Prochlorococcus marinus str. MIT 1013: one gene and its partner. The protein of the gene in region 2 interacts with the protein of the main gene of each other region in a pairwise test. Links are inferred from orthologs where the notes say so. Each region holds a gene or a part of one and is shown on either strand. Other genes may lie near its edges. The genes, in order: sfsA and O5633_RS00135.

Region 1 (10,862 bases), 1.7 Mb from region 2 along the record:
TGTCACATGTTCCTATTTTTCATTTAGGAACAGGGCAACATAAGCCTGTAACTGCTGCTAGGCGTTTTATTGCCGAAGAAGGACTGTATGCGCCGGCAATATTAAATGTACGTCGCAATGAACACACGACTGATCGCTTCTTCTGGGGAGAGAAAGGTTTGTTTAGTGCTCAATATGCTGAGGAAAATCACTTTCTTTTTCCCTCTTTAAGAGTGATTGTTGAATTTCTAGGTGAGGACAAAATTTTTGCAGGCTTAGAACTTACAGCAGACGACTGGGAAGAAATCGAAGAGTATGAATACGCTTTTGTTTAATCCAGAAATTCTTGTTTAATTTTTTCTCGGCAATGTTCAATTAGATCATTAGTTATTTCATGGCCTCCATCAAAGAAATACAACTCTGACTTAACTTCATGTTTTAACAAAATATCAAAGCTTTTCTGAGAAGCAGCTTTAGGGACTACTTGATCCATATTTCCATGACAAAGAAAAATTGGTGGCATATTTTTTGAAGGTTCCCAATCCGGATGTGGATAAGAGCTAAGTGCAAAAACCCCATCAAATCTATTTCTTTTTGCAAGCTCTAAAGCCATTGCACCTCCTTGAGAAAAGCCCAAGAGCAATGTTTTATTTAAAGGGATGCGTTTAAAGCAAAGGCTATTTAAGCTCCTTTCAAGGTCTAATACTGCATTTGGAACCTGTTCCCACTCATGAGGGTACAAGGGGTACCATTGCCTACCTAATCCGCTTGGATGAATATTAGGAGCAGAGAAAGAAACAATTTCAAAACGATTTTTTAATCCTTCAGTTAATAATTTTCCAATAGGTACAAGATCATGTGCATCAGCTCCCCAACCGTGAAGTAAAACCAATCTATTTGTTGCGGATTCAGAATTTAAGCAGATTAGTTCAGTCATCTTGAATGCAATATGGCTCTTTGATGCGTAGGTTATCGAAAAGAATCGATTTCAAAGAATAAAAATGTCACCAATAGCACTGTTAAGTGTCTCAGACAAAACTGGCTTAATTCCTCTGGCTGAAGCATTAATAAATGAATTGGGTTTCAGAATTATTTCAAGTGGAGGAACTGCAAAGTTAATTGAGAGCGCAAATCTACCTGTCACTCGAGTAGCAGATTACACAGGGTTTCCAGAAATTCTTGAAGGAAGGGTGAAAACACTTAATCCCAAAATTCATGGAGGAATATTGGCGAAAAGAGATAAACAAAATCATATGGAAGATTTGAAGGCACAAAATATCAATCCAATTAATTTGGTGGTTGTTAACTTATATCCATTTGAACAAACAATTTCAAAAGAAAATGTTTCATGGGATGAGGCAATCGAGAATATTGATATTGGCGGTCCAACAATGATTCGAGCAGCGGCAAAGAACCATGAAGACGTTCTTGTAGTCACTAATCCAAGTCAATACTCAAACTTAATTGATGCATACAAATCAAAAACAGTCACCAATGAATTACGAAAAAGCTATTCTCTAAAAGCCTTTGAGCATACAGCCATTTATGACCTAACAATAAGCAAATGGATTGCAAAGCAAATTCCCTCACAAAAAGCTTATTGGTTGCAAAGCTTGCCTTTAAAGCAAGAGCTTAGGTATGGAGAAAATCCCCACCAAAAGGCCTCATGGTATGGAGAGCCTGAGAAAGGTTGGAGTGGAGCTAATCAATTGCAAGGAAAAGAATTAAGTACAAATAATCTTCTTGATCTGGAGGCTGCATTATCTACGCTCCGTGAATTTGGATATGAAAATACTATTAAAGATGCTTCATATCAAAAAGCGGCGGTAGTTATTAAACACACAAATCCTTGTGGAGTCGCAATTGGAGATTCGCCATGTTCTGCTCTAAAAAGAGCATTAGATGGAGATCGAGTTAGTGCTTTTGGTGGAATTATTGCTATCAATTGCCCCGTGGATAAAGCTGCTGCAAAAGAACTTGAAAATATATTTATCGAATGCATAGTAGCTCCCTATTTTGATAGTAATGCAAAAGAAATACTTTCAAAAAAGAAAAACCTAAGGCTATTAGAGTTAAAAGCTGAGTCTATTCAAAAAGCAGATAACAATCATATCAGAAGCATACTTGGTGGTTTATTAATTCAAGATTTAGATGAACCGGATTTTGATCAAACTGAATGGAAAAATGTTACCAAACTAATCCCAAATGAAGAGGAAATGATTGACTTATCTTTTGCTTGGAAAATCGTAAAACATATACGATCAAATGCAATAGCTGTTGCATCTAATAAGCAGAGTCTAGGAATTGGAGCTGGTCAAATGAATAGGATAGGTTCAGCAAAACTTGCATTAGAGGCAGCTGGGAGCAAATCAAAAGGTGCTGTGTTGGCTAGTGATGGTTTTTTCCCATTCGACGATACTGTAAAGATGGCAGCTGATTATGGTATTAGTTCAATTATTCAGCCAGGTGGAAGTATTAGAGATAAAGATTCTATCAGCGCATGCAATGAATTGGGAATAAAAATGGTTCTTACTGGAAAAAGACACTTTTTACATTAAAACCAACTATGAGTAATTTTTAATTTTAAATATTATTATTTAGCCTTAAAAGTTATTCTTTACTTATGTACCTTTTGGATAATAAGTTATTTTATTTGATTTCCTAAAGAGTGAAAGTCTTCCAGGACCAGCACATAAAAAATAGAATGATATTGCAGCATAAATGGCGGATAATTCAAATATGTAATTGTGATTTTCTACAACAGCGAAAGGAAATCCTTCTAAGCCAGTATCTATAAAGTGGAAATATAACGCGAATACCATAGTTGATAGCAGACCCAAGGAGGATATTCTTGCCAATACCCCAGTCGCTAAACCAATTGGACAAACTATTTGAGTAACGGCGGCCATGTATGTCCAAATTACAGGATCACCAGGAAGAAAGCTGAAATATTTACCCACAACAAATTCAGCGAATCCTCCTGGATCATTTAATTTTTCCAAACCATGATGAACCATCAACAAACTAAAACTAACTCTAAGAACTAATATTGAAAGTTCTCCAAAAATATTCACCTCCCCATCGGGACTCTGTACAACGACTTCAACCTTTTGTGAGTCAGAATCTTGAATATTAGAGCTTGTGGGTTGAGCCATCTTCAACAAATATTGAATGTATATCCTACGAGAAATTGAGTCAAAATTGTGATTTACCCTAGATTAATCTTTTTCACTTATTTTCATAAGCTTGTGGATAACATGCTCAACCACTCTATCTGGAGTAGAGGCTCCAGATGTGATTCCCACTTTAATACTGCCAATTGGAAGAAATTCCTTCTCAGTAATTAATTCACCTTCAAGTGGCATGTGAGTAATAGTATTTGTCTCTTCTCCTATTCGCTCTGGAGTATCAATATGGAAAGAGCGAATACCCCTGCTTACCGCTATTTCTTGAAGATGGGTAGTGTTTGAAGAGTTATAACCACCAATAACAACCATAAGATCAAGGGGTTCATCAACTAGAGAAAACATTGCTCCTTGTCTTTCCTCCGTGGCATCACAAATAGTATTGAAAGCTAAAAAGTGTTCATTTAAATCAGCTGGACCGTATTTTTTTAGCATCGTTTTTTCGAATAATTTACCTATCTCTTCTGTTTCACTTTTGAGCATTGTTGTCTGGTTAGCGACCCCAATTCTTTGCAAATCCTTATCAGGATCAAACCCAGCAGAAGATGCTTTAGCAAAACGCTTTAAGAATTCCTCTCTATTTCCATTACCAAGAATATATTCAGCTACATAATTGGCTTCTTCTAAGTCAAATACAACTAGATAAGTTCCTGCGAAAGAGCTAGTCGCAAGTGTTTCTTCATGTTTGTATTTACCATGAATAATGGAAGTAAATGTATGTTTTTTATGCTTTTCAACTGTATGCCAAACTTTTGAAACCCATGGACAAGTGGTGTCAATAATATGACAGCCTCTATCATGAAGCATTTTCATATCTTGAACAGTTGCACCAAAAGCAGGAAGAATTACAACATCCCCATCTTTTACGCCTGAAAAATCCTTGACTCCTTTCTCCTCAGTAATAAAAAGTACATCCATTTTCCTAAGCTGGTCATTTACTGAAGGATTATGAATAATTTCATTAGTAATCCATATCTTTTCATTCGGATAATGCTTTCTAGTCTCATAAGCCATTGCTACAGCTCTTTCTACTCCCCAACAAAAACCAAAAGCCTCTGCAATTTTGACTTTAAGTCGTCCATGAACCAATTCATTGCCGTTATCTCTAATTGATCCGATTAATCCACTTTGATAAGCCTCTGCTAGAGCCTGGGCTCGCTTGTTTGCAGAGCCAAATCCTCTCCTGTTATATCTATCTGATTTATGAAGAGTTTGCTTGAATGCTTGAGTATCCATTTCAATTAAAAGGTTATAAACAAATTGATAGGATTCCCATCACTATTAAACCACACTAAAAAAGCCCGGAATATATCCGGGCTTTTTTAAACTTAATGTAAGAGAACTAAATAAGGTAACTAGCTAGAAGCAAAGTCAGGATATGCCTCCATTCCATGCTCGCCAATGTCAAGACCCTGAGTCTCTTCTGCTTCGCTAACTCTGATGCCACCGAAGAAGCCACCAATAATTTGCCAAGCAATCCAGCATGTAACTACAGTCCAGATACCATAAGCAGCTGCACCTAATGCTTGAATGAAGAATTGGTTAATTCCTCCTCCATTAAGAAGACCAATTCCTGCAGCACCTGGGTCCATGCCATCAACGCCCCAAAGGCCTATGACAACAGTTCCCCAAACACCACAAACACCGTGAACTGAGAAAGCACCAACTGGATCATCAATACCTGCAGAATCTAAAGCAGCTACTGCAACTACAACAATTAATCCACCAACTGCTCCAGCAAGCCAAGATCCAGCAAAAGTCATATTGCCACAACCAGCAGTGATACTTACTAATCCAGCAAGTATACCGTTGATAATCATGGTTAGATCAGGTTTACCAGAAGTAATGGTAGATAGAACTGTAGCTGCGATTGCGCCACCAGCTGCTGCCAATGTTGTTGTTACGGCGACATAAGCAACATATTGATCCATTGCTAATTCGGAGCCAGGATTAAATCCATACCAACCTATCCAAAGGATTAGCGCTCCTAAAGTTGCAATAGCCATATTGTGTCCAGGCATAGCTTGAGCTTTGCCATCTACAAATTTGCCAATACGAGGTCCAAGCAGCATTGCCCCAACAAGACCTGCCCATCCTCCAACAGAATGAACGATAGATGAGCCAGCAAAGTCAATAAAGCCAAGTTCAGAAAGCCATCCACCATTCCACTGCCAACTACCAGCGATTGGGTAGATAAAAGCAGTTAAAACTATAGAGAAAACGACAAATTCACCAAATTTGACTCTCTCTGCAACTAATCCAGAAACGATAGTTGCAGCAGTACCAGCAAAAGCAGACTGAAAAAGGAAATCAACTGCTGGAACAAGACAACCTGTATCGCCAGCAGCTGCACACTCTAATGCACCTGAAGGATCAGGATCAACAAACAAGCCTTGGAAATAAAGCCATCCATCAATTACTGAACCGCCATACATTAGGGAATATCCAATTACCCAATAGGCAGTGACAGCAAGAGCAAAAACAAATAAGTTTTTGGCTAATATGTTGACCGCATTTTTTTGGCGACACATACCAGCTTCAACCATTGCGAATCCTGCGTTCATAAAAATAACGAGGATTGTGGCTATAAATAACCAAAGGTTATCTGCCAAAAATGCAGCAGCTTGAGGTCCAGTTAAATCTGAAAGTGCAACCTCAGCTCTTGCAGAGAAAGTGAAAACACCTAATCCTAAAAGTGCCAATGGGACAGACGCTAGCCATGCCCAAGATTGACTTCTTCTAAAACCTTTAATGCTTCTTAGAAGAAGCATTGGCCCGTTCAAAAGACTTGCGTCTTGAAGACGAGAAGTACTTCGCCTTGGAGGCGATTGCAAAGCAGTGGTCATAAATGATGCTTACTTCGAAAAAAAGAAATGGATAGTTAATCCAAAATTTATACACTTATGAATATGAATGCAACTGATACTGACAAGATGTAGGTGTTGATACAAAAAAAGAGTTTGGTACCGCATATATGTTCTTATTTACACATTTTTTGTGTTAATTGATTAAATTTTCAAATTAATTTAAATCCCACAATTAAAAATCAAAATAAAAAACTAGCTTAAATAGTTAAAATAGATCTACCTAAGTATTTTGTTCTAGATATTTTATTTTTGTGAAATCTTAAAGGGTTTAACACCTTCCCAAGTTATGTGGTCCGAAAAGAAACCAAATGAGCATGGAACAACCTCTACACCCATAGATATTGCCTGTCTAAATAATTTTCCATATAAAGGATCTGCTAAATCAGAAGGTGCAAAAATTTCCATATCACTTCTACTTATGCAAGGAATCAATATCGCCCTTGAATTAGTACAAATACTCATTAGCTCCCTCAAATGTTTTTGACCTCTTGTGGTTACCGTATCCGGGAATAAAGCTAATGTTTTTTCACACCAAGTTGTATTTTTAACCTCTATATAAATATCTCTACTATCTGAGTTGTTTGTTTTTGGTTTAAGTAACAAATCAATTCGACTTTTACCCTCTAAACCATATTTAACTTCAGGCTTGATATTTGCAATTGAACCCAATTGCTTCTCTAAGCCATTCGCCTCAACCAAATTTCTAATCAATTTATTAGGTAAAGATGTATTAATACCAACCCAGCATCTTTTCAGCTCATTATGACTTGGCACCTCAGCTTGCTCCCAAGACCAATCTAATTTACGTTTAGGAGAAGGAGAGAACTTAAGTCTAACTCGACCACCAGGCCTCAAAACCCCTTTCATTGGTCCTGTATTTGCACAATGAGCAGTAACAATTTCACCATCAGCCAACTCAACATCAGCCAAAAATCTCTTATATCTTTTAATTAAGATTCCCTCTACAAGAGGGGGAAACTTAATAATGGTTTTCCCAATCTCAATCACTTAATTAACATCCAATTAAAACAAGAACTAAAAATATTCTAGAAAGATGAAAGCTCTCTTTTTTCAAACCTAACATGTCGAAATCATTCAAAGAAATTGCTTTCGTCGTAAGTTTAGGAACTTTATTAAGTAAACTTGGTGGGATGGCTAGGCAATTAGTTATTGCTGGTGCTTTCGGAATTAGTGCTGCATATGATGCATATAATTATGCTTATATTATACCTGGATTTTTCTTGGTTCTTCTTGGAGGTATTAATGGACCATTACATAACTCAATGGTTACACTATTAGCAGATAAAAATAAAATTGATAGTAGGTTATTTATAAGTTCAATCAATAATATTTTATCTCTAATACTATTAATAATAAGTTTTTTTATTTTCTTTTCATCCGATTTATTGATTAATTTAGTTGGACCCAGTTTAAACAATGAGATCAAAGAAATAGCATCTTCTCAATTAAAAATAATGTCTCCCATTATATTCTTATCTGGACTAATAGGCCTAGGTTTTGGATCTCTAAATGCAAAAAAAGAATTTTTAATCCCGTCTATATCTCCATTACTTTCAAGTCTAATAATTATAATTGCAGTATCAAACTTTTGGATAAATAAAGAAACTTCAGCTGATATATATGAATTAAACTTGAGGGGAGGAATTATTCTTGCAAAGGCAACATTTATAGGAGCTCTATCTCAATATTTAATTCAAATACCTTTTCTAATTAAAAAAGGAATATTTACTATAAGTTTTTCAATCCAAACAAAATATTCAGAATTAAAAAGAGCCTGGAGAATGATTGCCCCTGCTTCACTTTCTTCAGGAATGATGCAAATCAATGTTATTACTGATTTATTCTTTGCATCAAAAATAGTTGGAGCTGCAGCTGCTCTAAGTTACGCAAACTTTTTAGTTCAAGCTCCTCTTGGAATAATATCAAATTCTATTTTAATTCCATTATTACCAGTTTTTGTAAGCTTAAGAGCTCGAGAAAATCATTTAAAATTGATCAAGAAAATCCATCAAGGATTAATTATTTCCTCTTCTTCGATGGTATTTCTAGGTTCGATATTTATTTCACTATCTGCTCCAATAGTAATATTAATCTATGGCAGAGGTTCATTCAATGAAAATGCTATAGATGTTGTAAGTCAACTATTGATTGCATATGGAATAGGTATGCCTTTTTATCTATTAAGAGATCTATTAGTAAGAGTATTTTATGGTATTGAAGATTCAAAAACACCATTTAGAATATCAAGTATAGCAATATTATTAAATTTATTTTTTGACTGGTTTCTAATTGGAGGAACAAGTCCATGGGGGGAACTATCCCCAATCAACTTAGGAGTAAATGGTTTAGTATATTCAACTACATTTGTTAATTTATTTGCTTGCATACTTTTACTCTTAAAATTAAATAATAAACTAGAGAACCTGAAACTTTCAAAAATAGTATCACAAAACCTTAGAATTATATTAATTGGTTTAATTTCTGGTATTAGCTCATTTTTTATTTTTAAAATAACATACTTGCCCTATAGTTTCTTTAATTTATTATTTAAAATAATAATATCATCTGGAATTAGTCTTGTTATATTCTATTGTCTAGCAATTATTCTTAAAGTTGATGATATTAATAATTTAAATAAGTTTTTAAAAGAGAAATTTAATCATCTTTAAGAAAAACATCTTTTTCTGATCTAACTTTAAGTGGAATTTCTAAACAGTTCATTTCATCAGTTTTCACTCCACTGACTGAAAGAATTCTTGCTTCAATGCCAAACTCTTGAAAAGCTATTTCCATCTCTTTCATTAATTCCTTTTCAACCTGTGCTTCAGCATCAGCAACTTTCCCTATAAGTCTTTCTCCTAAGCGACCAATTCGCTTCCTTACAACTTCTCTGGCATTAGTCACCTGAATGATTAGCAAGAATAAGAAAGCAATTGATCAAATCTTATCTGCAATAGGGTTCTAAAATCTCCTCGAGGTCAAAAAATTGATTTGGTGGAATTAATTTTGATAATGGCAAAATCGTTTTACCTCCGCCAAGTTTTACTTGAATCGCTTCAAGAGCTTTTCTAGCTGAAACATTTGCACCTTGATCAAAGTTAGCCTGACATTCAATAGCCAAGTCCTTTGAAAGGCCCGCATCGCCCAGATAAAGGTTCCAATTTTCAACTTGAATAAATAATCTGTCAGCTATTGACACAGCTAGCTCATTAATTTGCGATGAATCGATAGAAGTGGACATAAAAACATAGTTTTTTCTATTATTAGTAACCTTAGATAGAGATTGATTACTTTCTCAAAATGCAAAAATTAATGGAAAAATAACTTTTTAAGTTTCACAATCGTATTTCAATCAATTTTTAAGGCATAGATACACACATATTTTCCTATTCTTTGGGTGTCAATCTGATATTGTTTTTTTATGCGCCTGTAGCTCAGCGGATTAGAGCATCTGACTACGGATCAGAGGGTCGGGAGTTCGAATCTCTCCAGGCGCGTTTAAAAAATATGTAAATCCATATATAACCAGAAAATAAGAGAAAGTTTTTTCTCATTAGACTAAACATATGCCTACTATCACATCATAAATAAAAGAATAAAGTGACTATTAAATCTTCTTTGATGGAATGTGATCCAAGTATTGCGAAATTAATAAACAATGAATTATCAAGACAAGAAACACATTTAGAACTAATTGCAAGTGAGAATTTCGCCTCAAAGGCTGTAATGGAAGCACAGGGCTCAGTCCTAACAAATAAATATGCTGAAGGTCTCCCCAATAAGCGCTATTACGGAGGATGTGAGCATATTGATGGAATTGAGCAATTAGCAATAGATAGAGCAAAAAACCTTTTTGGTGCCAACTGGGCAAATGTCCAACCACACAGCGGAGCTCAAGCTAACTTTGCAGTTTTTCTAAGCCTTCTTAAGCCTGGTGACAAAATCATGGGAATGGACCTATCTCATGGAGGTCACCTCACACATGGTTCACCTGTAAATGTCAGTGGCAAATGGTTTAAGACATGTCACTACGAAGTTGATAAAACGACCGAAATATTAGATATGGATGCAATCAGAAAAAAAGCGATTGAAAATCAGCCAAAACTAATTATTTGTGGATTCTCTGCGTATCCACGAAAAATTGACTTCCAGGCTTTTAGATCAATAGCTGATGAAGTAAATGCTTATTTATTGGCTGATATTGCTCACATTGCTGGTTTAGTGGCAAGTGGTCTTCACCCAAGTCCAATCCCATATTGTGATGTAGTTACAACAACCACTCACAAAACTCTTAGAGGGCCAAGGGGAGGACTAATTCTCTCAAAAAACGAAGAGCTTGGGAAAAAGCTTGATAAGGCTGTTTTTCCAGGCACCCAGGGAGGTCCTTTAGAACATGTAATAGCAGCCAAAGCCGTGGCATTCAAAGAAGCTTCTGAATCCGCATTCAAGCTCTACAGCCAAAGAGTACTCTCAAACGCAAAAGTTCTTTCCAATCAACTTCAAAAAAGAGGCATTTCTATTGTCAGTAAAGGGACTGATAATCACATAGTTCTTCTTGACCTTAGAAGTATTGGTATGACAGGTAAAGTTGCTGATCAGTTAGTTAGTGATATCAAGATAACCGCAAACAAAAATACTGTACCTTTTGACCCCGAATCACCATTTGTTACTAGTGGGCTAAGGCTAGGTTCCGCAGCTCTTACAACTAGGGGGTTTAATGAACAAGCCTTTGAGGATGTTGGGAATATCATTGCAGATAGATTGCTTAACCCTAATGATGAAAAAATAAAGGAAAAATCAATCAGGAAAG
Region 2 (10,814 bases):
ATTCTCAGACAGTATTTCCATGGCTTTCACTTATTGTGCTCCTCCCTTTAGTTGGAGCATTGATAATGCCTTTCCTTCCAACGCAAGAAAGTAAAAATTCAAACCTTCCAAGAAATATAGCTCTAGTTATTTTACTTGCCGATTTTCTCATAATTCTATTGGCTTTTGCCAATTTGTTTGATCCAAGTAGCGAAAGTCTGCAGTTGGTTGAAAGGCTTCAATGGCTTCCTTCAATAGGACTCGAATGGTCATTAGGAGTAGACGGGATATCCGCACCGCTGGTAGTCCTAAGCGGGCTAATAACTTTTTTATCGGCAGCAGCCAGTTGGAAAGTAAAAGAAAAAACACGACTTTACTTTGCTTTATTACTGATACAAGCTTCAGCCCAAGCTTTAGTTTTCCTATCACAAGATTTCCTACTATTCTTTTTAGCTTGGGAACTCGAACTTGTTCCTGTCTATTTATTAATTGCTATTTGGGGAGGCAAAAGAAAACTTTATGCAGCCACAAAATTCATTCTTTACACAGCACTTGCTTCCCTTCTGATATTAATTAGTGGGCTTGCTTTAGCTCTCTCTGGAGATCAATTTACCTTTAATTTAAGTGAAATCGCATCCAAATCTTTTACTGGGAATTTTGGGATATTTTGTTATTTAGGGTTTTTAATTGGTTTTGGAGTGAAGCTTCCTATCTTTCCACTTCATACCTGGCTGCCCGATGCTCATGGGGAGGCAAATGCACCTGTTTCAATGCTATTAGCTGGTATTTTATTAAAAATGGGAGGTTATGCTCTCTTAAGATTTAATGTACAAATTTTACCTGATACTCATTTAATACTCGCTCCAGCTCTAATCATCATTGGAATAGTAAATATTATTTATGGTGCTCTTAATGCTTTTGCTCAAAACAATGTAAAAAGGCGCATAGCCTGCAGTTCTGTTAGTCATATGGGTTTTGTTCTTGTTGGAATTGGCGCAGTTAATGCCCTTGGAATCAGTGGAGCGATGCTCCAAATGATCAGCCATGGACTAATTGCTGCGGCAATGTTTTTTGTTACCGGAAGTTTTTATGAAAGAACCAACACTCTTTCAATCCCCAACATGGGCGGTCTAGCCAAGGCTTTACCAATCACTTTTGCATTCTTCTTGGCCAGTTCTTTAGCATCACTTGCCTTACCAGGAATGAGTGGATTTATAAGTGAAATCACAGTTTTCCTAGGCATAACAAGCCAAGAGGGATTCACATCTCTATTCAGAGCAATAACAATCCTTCTAGCAGCTATTGGACTAGTTCTAACTCCTATATACCTTCTCTCAATGTGTAGAAGAGTATTCTTTGGACCTAGGATACCAGCGTTATCAATAGTCAAAGAAATGGATGCTAGAGAGCTTTCAATAGGTTTAAGCCTCTTAGTTCCTACATTAGTAATAGGTTTTTGGCCAAGAATAGCAATTGATTTGTATGAGGTATCAACGAATGCTCTCGCACAATCATTAATTACCAATAACCTTGTACCAATTAGTTAGTTATTGATTTCAAAAAATGACTTCAAGTAAGCCAACAGCACTATTAAAAGGTGAAGGTCTTCCTGATTACGATAAAATCACCCCTAAAGAGATCACTGAAAATATACCCAAACTGATAAAAGATCTAAATAAAAAATTAAACAACCTCGAAGAACAACTCAAAGAAAAATTATCAACCAAAAGCTTTATAAGCTGGGAAGATGTAATGCCTCAGCTTTATGAAATAGGTGAAAAACTTAGATGGAGTTGGGGAGTTGTAAGTCACCTGAATGCTGTTTGCAATTCCTCCGAACTACGTGAAGTTCATTCAAATCAGCAACCTACGATCGTTAGATTTAGTAATCAGCTTGCTCAAAACGAAGTGATTTTCAAGGCGCTCTCAAATTTAAAAGAGAATGGAAACATAAAGGATGAAACACAAATAAGAATAATTGAGACAGAGCTAGTAACTATGAAAAATAAAGGAATTGGTCTAGAGGTTGATGAGAAAAGACTATTTAACTCTCGCAGTGAGCGATTAGCTGAGTTATCAACTACATTTAGCAACAATGTATTGGATGCAACTAAAAATTGGAGTCTTTTATTAAAAAACATCTCAGAAGTTGAGGGGCTTCCTGAGAGAGCTATTGAAACATTGGCTCTTGCCGCGAAGGAAGCTGGTGACAAGAATGGAGAGGGGAATGAACCTACAGCCTCAAGTGGCCCATGGAGAGTTGGCTTGGATTTACCTAGCTATATACCTTTTCAGACGTATGCAAAAGATCGACAAGTTAGAGAAAAAGTATATAGAGCTTTTGTAAGTAGAGCTAGCGATGGAAAAATTAACAATAAAAAAATAATTGAAGAAATTTTAGATCTCAGAAATAAGCAAGCCAAATCATTGGGATATAAAAACTGGTGTGAAATTAGTTTGGCTACAAAGATGGCTGACAATGAAGAAGCAGTTGAGATGTTACTCGAAGAATTACGATTAGCGGCAATGCCTCATGCTGAAAAAGAACTTGCACAACTTCGTGAGTGTGCCAAAAGCCATGGAGAAAGCGACGATTTCGAGCTATCTCCATGGGATATAAGTTTTTGGTCTGAAGTTCTACGTAAAGAGAAATACGATCTTGACCAAGAAAAACTCAGATCATGGTTCCCTTTGGATCAAGTTCTTAATGGTCTATTTAATTTATGCAAACGACTTTTTGAAATTGAAATTGATGAAGTAAATAATACAGCACCTTTATGGCATGAGGATGTCCGTTTCTTTAATGTTAAAAATTTAGATGGCCAGAAAATTGCATCATTCTATCTAGATCCTTTCAGTCGTCCTGCTACAAAAAGAGGTGGCGCATGGATGGATGAATGCTTATGTCGAAATCAAAAGAACAAAAATGAGATTGTTCTTCCAGTAGCCTATTTAATCTGCAATCAAACGCCTCCTATTTCGGACAAACCCAGTCTGATGAGTTTCGAAGAAGTAGAAACTCTCTTCCATGAATTTGGTCATGGACTACAGCACATGCTGACAACTGTAAATTACCCTCAAGCAGCCGGTATTAATAATGTTGAATGGGATGCTGTCGAATTAGCAAGCCAATTCATGGAAAATTGGTGCTTAGAGGATCAAACGATTTCTGAAATAGCAATACATTGGAAGACGAAAGAGCCATTACCAGAGTCGGAAATCAATAAATTAAGGCTGAGCAGAACATTTAATTCTGGGCTTGCGACTTTAAGGCAAATACATTTTGCTCTTACTGATCTAAAACTCCATAGTCGATGGAATGAAGATTTAGAAATTTCCCCAGATGAGTTACGAAGAGAAATCGCAAAAAGTACAACAGTGATGGATCCCATTCCAGAAGATCAATTTCTCTGTGCTTTCAGTCATATTTTTGCTGGTGGCTATGCTGCTGGATACTACTCTTATAAATGGGCTGAGGTGCTCAGTGCTGATGCCTTTGCCGCATTTGAAGAGGCAGGCCTTTCTAATCAGGATAAAGTCCGAAAGATTGGTAAAAAATATCGCGATTCAATTCTTAGTCTTGGTGGTAGTCGTTCACCCAATAAGGTTTTCAAACAATTTAGAGGAAGACTTCCCTCTACTGAAGCTCTAATAAGACATAGTGGTCTTATTTAGCTATTATTAAAAATCTTTTTGGCTAAAATATCTAGAGAACTAGAGTTTGTGATCAATTCTTTATGTGTCAACACAGGTAAATGATAGGAATTACCAATAGAAAGTTTTGCTTGCCAGCCTGGGAATGACATCAAGTCCCATTTTGTAAAAAAGCTAGTACATTCAACCTTTTCTAAGGAAGTTAAGTCATTATTTAATTGAGATAATAAACTACTTCCTCTTTTCATCTCTGCAATACCTGGCATCAAAAATGAAGGGATCAGTTGAGCTGTGTAAGTACCAAAATGAGGCGTACCAATACTAAAAAAACGTTTAGTTCTTAAAAAACCATTATGATTTTGCAACCAACACCTACTAATTAATCCACCCATTGAAAAGCCAACAATATCAATTTTAATTTCAGTCCCCACTAACTCCTCAATCTTAGAATCAAGATCTCGAGCTAAACGCCTAAGAGATGTTTTCCCATATTTGTGTGGCAAATGTGGTCTGTACAATTCATAATCGTTTTCTTTTGTTTTTTTTATTAGTTTTTCAAATAATTTAGGATTGTTCCACAAACCATGAACAAGAAAAATTGGTCTTTTGTATGTATCCAATTAATTAATAGGAAAGAAGAAATTCCTTTTTTTTTCGATTAAAACAGTTCCAGTGAATCCACATATTGGTGGCGAGCATTTTGTCAGCAGAATATGAATTGGAACTGGACCATATAGAGACTCAAGAAGATTCAAAATTTGATCACTAAAATATTCAATCGTTAAGCATTTGATTTCAAATGAAAGTTTTTTAACTGCTCTAATTGCTTCACTATAGTCTAATGATTTATCTAATTGATCAAGCTTGGATGACTCATCCAAATCCAACCAAAAACTGATGTCAAGAAGAAAGCTTTGACCATGTATTCGCTCACTTTCTAAAACACCTACGTGGGCCCATAAATTTATATCTTTTATATGAATTGCGCTTAAATTATGAAACTGACTCATAATGGTAAATCAATATGAGAAAAGCTCCTATCTCCAGAAGCGAAATCCTTAACGAGATCACCATCACCTCTGAGATAATAGCGATAGGTAACTAACCCTTCCAATCCTACTGGGCCTCTTGGTGGAAGAGTCTGAGTACTTATCCCAACTTCAGCTCCAAACCCATACCGGAAACCATCAGCAAAACGAGTAGAGCAATTATGGTAAACACCTGCACTATCAACCGAACTTAAAAACTTTTCAGCAACTTTCTTGTCATCAGTAACTATCGCCTCAGTATGACGAGAGCTATATTTACGAATATGTTCAAGAGCTTCGTCTGCATTACGAACGATTTTGATCGAAAGAATTAGATCAAGATATTCTGTAGACCAGTCAGCTTCATCAGCCCTATTTTTCACCCCTAAAGATTGACTCTTTGCATCTCCCTTAAGAGTAACTCCAGCACTTGAAAAAATTGGCAAACCTTTTTTCAAAAACATCTCTGCAACATCTTCATGAATTAATAATGTCTCAATAGCATTACAAGCAGCAGGATATTGAATCTTACTATCTAAAGCTATGTTTATAGCTTTAGTAATATCTACAGAATTATCTACATATAAATGACAAATTCCATCAGCATGCCCTAAGACAGGGATACGTGTATTTTCTTGAATAAATTGAACTAACTCATTACTACCTCTAGGTATTATCAAATTCACAAACCGATCTAAATGAAGTAAGCCTAAACTTTCTTGACGTGTAGTGAGCAAAGACAAAGCTCCTGAACCCACATTGGATTTGCTTAAACCCTTATCAAGAGAATCCATTATTGCTTGATTTGTAGCTTTTGCTTCACTTCCTCCTTTTAATAAAGCTCCATTACCAGAACGAACAGCAAGAGATGCTATTTGTATCAATGCATCTGGTCTCGATTCAAATATGACTCCTAATACTCCTAATGGAACTGTCACTCTCTCAAGGATAAGGTTTTCATCCAATTTCCTATGAAGTTGTCTATTACCTATTGGATCTACAAGATTTGAAACTTTTAGAACCCCGTCAATGCATCCTTTGAGTTTAGTTTTTGTTAACTGAAGTCTTGATAAAAGTGATTTATTCAACCCTTCTTTTTCTGATCTTTCAAGATCTTGAATATTTGCTTTCAATATCTCATCGGCGTTATCATTCAAAGCATTTGCCATTTCGATCAAAGCCTCACACCTTTGTTCATTAGTGGATTGACCAAGCAAAACAGAAGCTTCTTTTGCACTCTCTGCTACTTTTATTAGCTGGGGCGTAGGATCAGGAACTGAAAAGTTTGTACTCATTTGATTTAGATCAACTATTTAATCAAAGATAATTTTGTACTATCTTTAAAATATTCCTTTAATGGCGAATCAAGCAATAAAAGAAGATAAAAATCTATCTAACTAAGCAATTTTTTATTAAGTCATTTTATTCAACTATTCATTTATTTAATATCTAAAATAGAGTTGAAGCTGACTTTGCCAATTCCCATTCTTATCAAACGAGCCTAGTAGACCTACGTTGGGATTCATTTGAAAAGTAATATTTCCTTTCGGTGGAATATCTTGTCTGTTAGGAGCAGCCTGAACTGAAAAATTAATTTTATCGTTAAGGTCAACTCCTATTTCTGTCACCCATGCCTGTTGACCTGGCAAATTCGTATCTTCCTGATCAGTACTTGAAGAACTACTATCACTAGCATCATCGTCTGAATCTGATCCATTTATATATGCAGGATACAAAGATATTTGAAGCCTATCACTTAAAAAACCATTAATATTGCCTTGAAGATACGAAGCAAAAGATCTATTCAAAAAGCTAGCAAGCACATCACTATTTCCTCCACTACTTATTAGATTTGCAAGAGAATTACCTCCTATAAGTCCTAACAACTCACTTCTTCCCAAAGTTGGAGTACTTCTTAATTGAAAGTTTTCACTAATACGATCTGCAGGCCCAGAGGCCGTTACTTCGACATTTACAAAACGAGATCCTCCAATACCAAATGATGCCATACCATTAGAGGAAAAGTTACTGACGTCTCTAACATTATCTGGAACACGGCTTTTCAAAGTCACGTCAACATATGGAACCAAGCCCATAGACGGTACAAATACGGCTACATTAGGTTCACTTTGATCTAAATTAAAGGTAGTCGTAAAGAGATTAACGTAACCACTTACAAGCTTAATAACTCCACTAACATCAAGTGTTTCGTCAAAAGTACCATTTAAGAAAAGGAATCCATTTGTTTCGAAGCTTGCCAAGGGTTGTGAAACCAATCGCAATGAAGGGCCCAGTACAAGCTTTAAATTATCAAAGATTATTGACTCAAACCCTTTAGGCAAGCCAGAACTAATTATACGACTTGCAGGTGCATCTTCATCTTGAATAAATAAAACCAGGGGTTCTCTCTGGTTCCATTTTTGTTCTGGTAATCTACGACTTATTTTCACCATAGAATCTCTTTTTTCAGATGAAGTCTTACCTGAATTATTAGCTCTTTTAGCAAAAATTGAACCTTCTAAAATAAATACTTCACCTGCTAATTGAGGTTTAAAAATAGATCCCTTAACAACAATGTTAGACGAAGCGCTGATGTCAGTAAATGCGGTCTTGATTCGTGTTTTTTCTATAGAAATAGCCAATGGCTCGCTTTCACTTAATTGAGAATCAAATAATGAAATTCCACCTTGACTGTTAATGATGCCGTTTGCTCCTGTATTTGCTTTTAGAGTACGGACTTCAAGTCTATTGAAATCAAAAACTATTGTGCTATTCAAATTATGAATCTTTTTATCTTGAAAAAGTAGCTCACTGTTTTTCAAAACCAAAAACCCATTCGCAAGAGGTTTTGCAGGGGTTCCTCTAATCAACAAGCTTAGATCAGCTGTCCCTGAGGTCCAAGAAACATTCCCTTTCGTTAGTCCAGTCAAAAACGCCAACCCATCACCATGACTTTCGACCTTTAGATCAATAGGGTAAGAACTAATTAATGGGTAGGTTCCACCTAACTTAACAGGATTTGCCGAAGATTTATCCCTTAGAGCAATATCAAATTCTAGATAATTATCTTTAAATTTAATATTTCCATTATCTAAAATAATATTTCTGTTATAAATTACTGTATTCTTAATAATTAAATCTGCTGTAACTTGTGGGGTGGAATTGCCTAAAATATATTTACCCTTTAGACCAAAATACCCATCAACTGCAGAAGGTATTGGTGCAAATAAAGATAATAATGAAAAATTAAAATCAAGTAAAGAAAAATCTCCCATACCTGAAGATAGATTCCCATTAAAAGTTGCTTTAAAAGGTTTTATATCATTGGGACTTAGAATCTTTATTTTGTCTGTCCAAACCTTACCAAAGGCTTTTGCTTCTACATTTAAATCAGATAGAGTTGGACCACTTAATTTAATATCAGCATTAATATTCCCATTAAGATCATAAGGGTTAATAATGCTCTGATTATTTATCCTAGATATCTCATCTCTATATGAATCCTGAGACCTAGTTAAAGCGTCAAACTGACTATCTATAGAACTATTTGAATAACCAATTATAAATTTTTCTAAGTCTTCAGCCTTACCCATTGCATCTGAATACTTCAATCCTAATTTAGGCAACTCTAAAGCTGTAGCTGTAATCCAACTAGAGCTTACATCCTTAACTTGAGCTAACAAAGAAAATTCGGACCCATTATTAATGTCAAACTTAATCTTTCCCTTTTCAGTTGGTATTAATTCACCTGTTAAATTGGTTTCTGAATTTTTAATCTGACCTTTAATGCTTGCCTTATTTACTTTGAAACCTAACAATCTAAAATAATCTAAATTTAAATCACCATTAAGAAATAATGGATCAAGAGAAAATTGTCCATTACCTGAAACTTCCCCAAAGATTCGTTTAAAACTTTTCTCTGGCGGGAAAGCCACTTCTACTCGATCTAATCTAAATTTATTAGCATCCCATTCAAATGCATTTAATTTAGGATTTAGACTTATTTTACCTCCTAATCTATTTAGATTTAAATCATTAAAACTTCCATCCTTATTAAAGTTAATTTGAAGATCACCAGGGATAGAAGCACCTTCCGATACCATTCTCAAACTACCCCATTTCTGTTCACCTGGAATTCGAGTAAAAGAACCTCTCCATTTTTCTCTTAATCGGATACCATTAATCTGTGGATTGTTTAAAGAAAGGTTAATAGCAGAGTTCAGAGAAGATAAGGGGCCACGAAAATCACCTTTTGTATTTAATTTTCCTGATAATGAGGCATTTAGTATTGGATTTAACGCGCCTAAAGGAAAAGATTCTAAATTAAAATTAGCATTTAATTCACCAGGAATAAATTGCCGATCAACTATTGAAATTGGTAATTTTAATTTTAAAGAAAGTGGTTTATGTTCGAAATCTTTAATCTTAATAGAAGTTACAGAATTTATATAAGTTTTATCTTTTTTATAAAATGGTATTTCAGATGAGTTAGATATATCCCAATATCCATAATTCCAGTTAGAATCAATTAACATAAATTTATTATTATCACACTTTATTTTTGAATTATTTGTAGACAAGGTCTCCCTTAGAGGTCCTCCTTTTAGAGTTAAATCATTAAACAGTAAATCACCCTTACATCTGATTAAACCTTTCTTGACTCCCAAATTTAGACTTCCATTTATATTTCCTCTAGTGATAATATTAGTCTTATTTCCTAAAATCCCCTCAAAGATACTAAGACTTAATTTATTAATTTTTACTTTAGTTTTAAATTCTATTCCATCCCAATACCCATTTCCCGCAATAAAAAGGCTTCCTTGTTTTTTAGAGTCTAGATTAATCGCACCATAAATCTTTTTCTTACCAAGATTGAGAGATAGATCACCTTTCGCTAATAATGTCGTATCTCCAGAATTAAATACAATTTTGGTTGGTTCTTTTAAATTAAATTTTAGTTGAAGGTTGATTTTCTTAGGATTATCATTATGGGGAAGAATCCAAAACGAACCAGTATCATTTTTGCTTAATAAAATTTCTGTTCCTTTTGGATTAAATATTGCAACTGGTTGCCAATTAAATAAACTCGCAAAAGGAGCAAATTTAATTGTTAAATTTGAAATATTAACTGAGGAAGAATCTTTAATACCTGGAAGTAGAATTGTTGGCCCCAACTCAACTCCCCATGGTTTAAGACCTCTGTATGAACCTATTTTTAAAGGGTGACCTAATGAATTAGATAATGTTTTCTCTATTTGTGGAGAAAAACGGCTTATAGTCCTACTTAATAGTAGGTCTGCGCCACTCCAAATCAAAACACCACCCAATGCCGCAAAGGTTCCAGCAAGTCCCCACTGCTTTAATCTTTTAGAACTCCACTCATCTCCCATGAAAATTGTTTCTCAAACTTGGGGGAGCTAACAAACTATAAAGAATCAATTCAGGAGAAACCAGCCTATGTCTATTATTGAAGTTATCCAAGATGTTACAAAATGGCTAGCCTGGGGAGGCTCAGGACTTGGCGTCTTGACTGTTTTGGCTTATTTATTTAATTGGGGAATTAAATTCCGACTAACTGGGACAACAATTTTCACACTTTTACTATCTGCTAGTTGCTGGGCCTTTGAGCAAAGTTATTCTCCTCCGCTTAATGTCGAAGGTTACAAATATGCTCCTATTGTTTATGACAATGGATTTGATTTAGTTGTTGCTCAAGCATCAAATGATTTCCCTAAAGAAGCTGTAAAACCAACATTGTTACAAATAGCTGGTAATTTGAAAGGGGGAGGAAGAAATGGCGCTCAGGTCAAAGTCAGGCTAAGAAAGATAGAATCAGCTGGTGATGGAATAAGTAAACCAATTGTTCTAGGTGAATTAATAAATGATTTAAAAGAATCAAAGATAATAGAATTACCAGACAGGAATTATTCTGCAAGTGAATATTTATCAAATAATGCTGAAATTGAAGAAATCACTTTATTAGAGACTGATGAATAATAACTCATTATTGAAAGATCTTCCTAAAACATTTTATCAAGAAGAAAAAATACTTTTATCAAATAATATAAAAACATGGGATTCTTTATTATCTATCAGCGATGAAGAAATAAATCATCTAATCTATGGAAGTCTAGGTAGTGTTCGCAATCTAAA

What was found.
Region 1: the proteins of O5633_RS00135 (region 2) and sfsA interact in binary tests that used the Escherichia coli proteins (3 or more experiments, as listed by UniProt). The link is inferred for Prochlorococcus marinus str. MIT 1013 from one-to-one orthologs.

The regions. Positions count from the first base shown.
Region 1 is NZ_CP114778.1:1,765,773-1,776,634, reverse strand. The notes cover bases 5,158-8,116. They hold sfsA (DNA/RNA nuclease SfsA), read right to left. Parts: upstream 7,040-8,116; coding sequence 6,275-7,039; downstream 5,158-6,274. Other genes in these bases: murJ (murein biosynthesis integral membrane protein MurJ), read left to right, coding at 7,114-8,116; O5633_RS10035 (ammonium transporter), read right to left, coding at 5,158-6,010. Also shown: O5633_RS10060 (DUF3155 domain-containing protein), read left to right, coding at 1-314; O5633_RS10055 (alpha/beta hydrolase), read right to left, coding at 311-916; purH (bifunctional phosphoribosylaminoimidazolecarboxamide formyltransferase/IMP cyclohydrolase), read left to right, coding at 981-2,537; O5633_RS10045 (DoxX family protein), read right to left, coding at 2,601-3,134; O5633_RS10040 (4-hydroxy-3-methylbut-2-enyl diphosphate reductase), read right to left, coding at 3,198-4,400; more of O5633_RS10035, read right to left, coding at 4,520-5,157; more of murJ, read left to right, coding at 8,117-8,721; O5633_RS10020 (cytochrome-c oxidase), read right to left, coding at 8,708-8,956; O5633_RS10015 (DUF3181 family protein), read right to left, coding at 8,997-9,293; glyA (serine hydroxymethyltransferase), read left to right, coding at 9,674-10,862. UniProt on the Escherichia coli protein: Binds to DNA non-specifically. Could be a regulatory factor involved in maltose metabolism.
Region 2 is NZ_CP114778.1:22,380-33,193, reverse strand. Bases 3,799-6,709 are described here. They hold O5633_RS00135 (glutamate-5-semialdehyde dehydrogenase), read right to left. Parts: upstream 5,957-6,709; coding sequence 4,640-5,956; downstream 3,799-4,639. Other genes in these bases: O5633_RS00130 (translocation/assembly module TamB), read right to left, coding at 6,104-6,709; O5633_RS00140 (dihydroneopterin aldolase), read right to left, coding at 4,254-4,643; O5633_RS00145 (esterase/lipase family protein), read right to left, coding at 3,799-4,253. Also shown: O5633_RS00155 (NAD(P)H-quinone oxidoreductase subunit 4), read left to right, coding at 1-1,526; O5633_RS00150 (M3 family metallopeptidase), read left to right, coding at 1,543-3,654; more of O5633_RS00145, read right to left, coding at 3,651-3,798; more of O5633_RS00130, read right to left, coding at 6,710-10,051; O5633_RS00125 (Ycf51 family protein), read left to right, coding at 10,119-10,658; O5633_RS00120 (DUF4332 domain-containing protein), read left to right, coding at 10,651-10,814. UniProt on the Escherichia coli protein: Catalyzes the NADPH-dependent reduction of L-glutamate 5-phosphate into L-glutamate 5-semialdehyde and phosphate. The product spontaneously undergoes cyclization to form 1-pyrroline-5-carboxylate.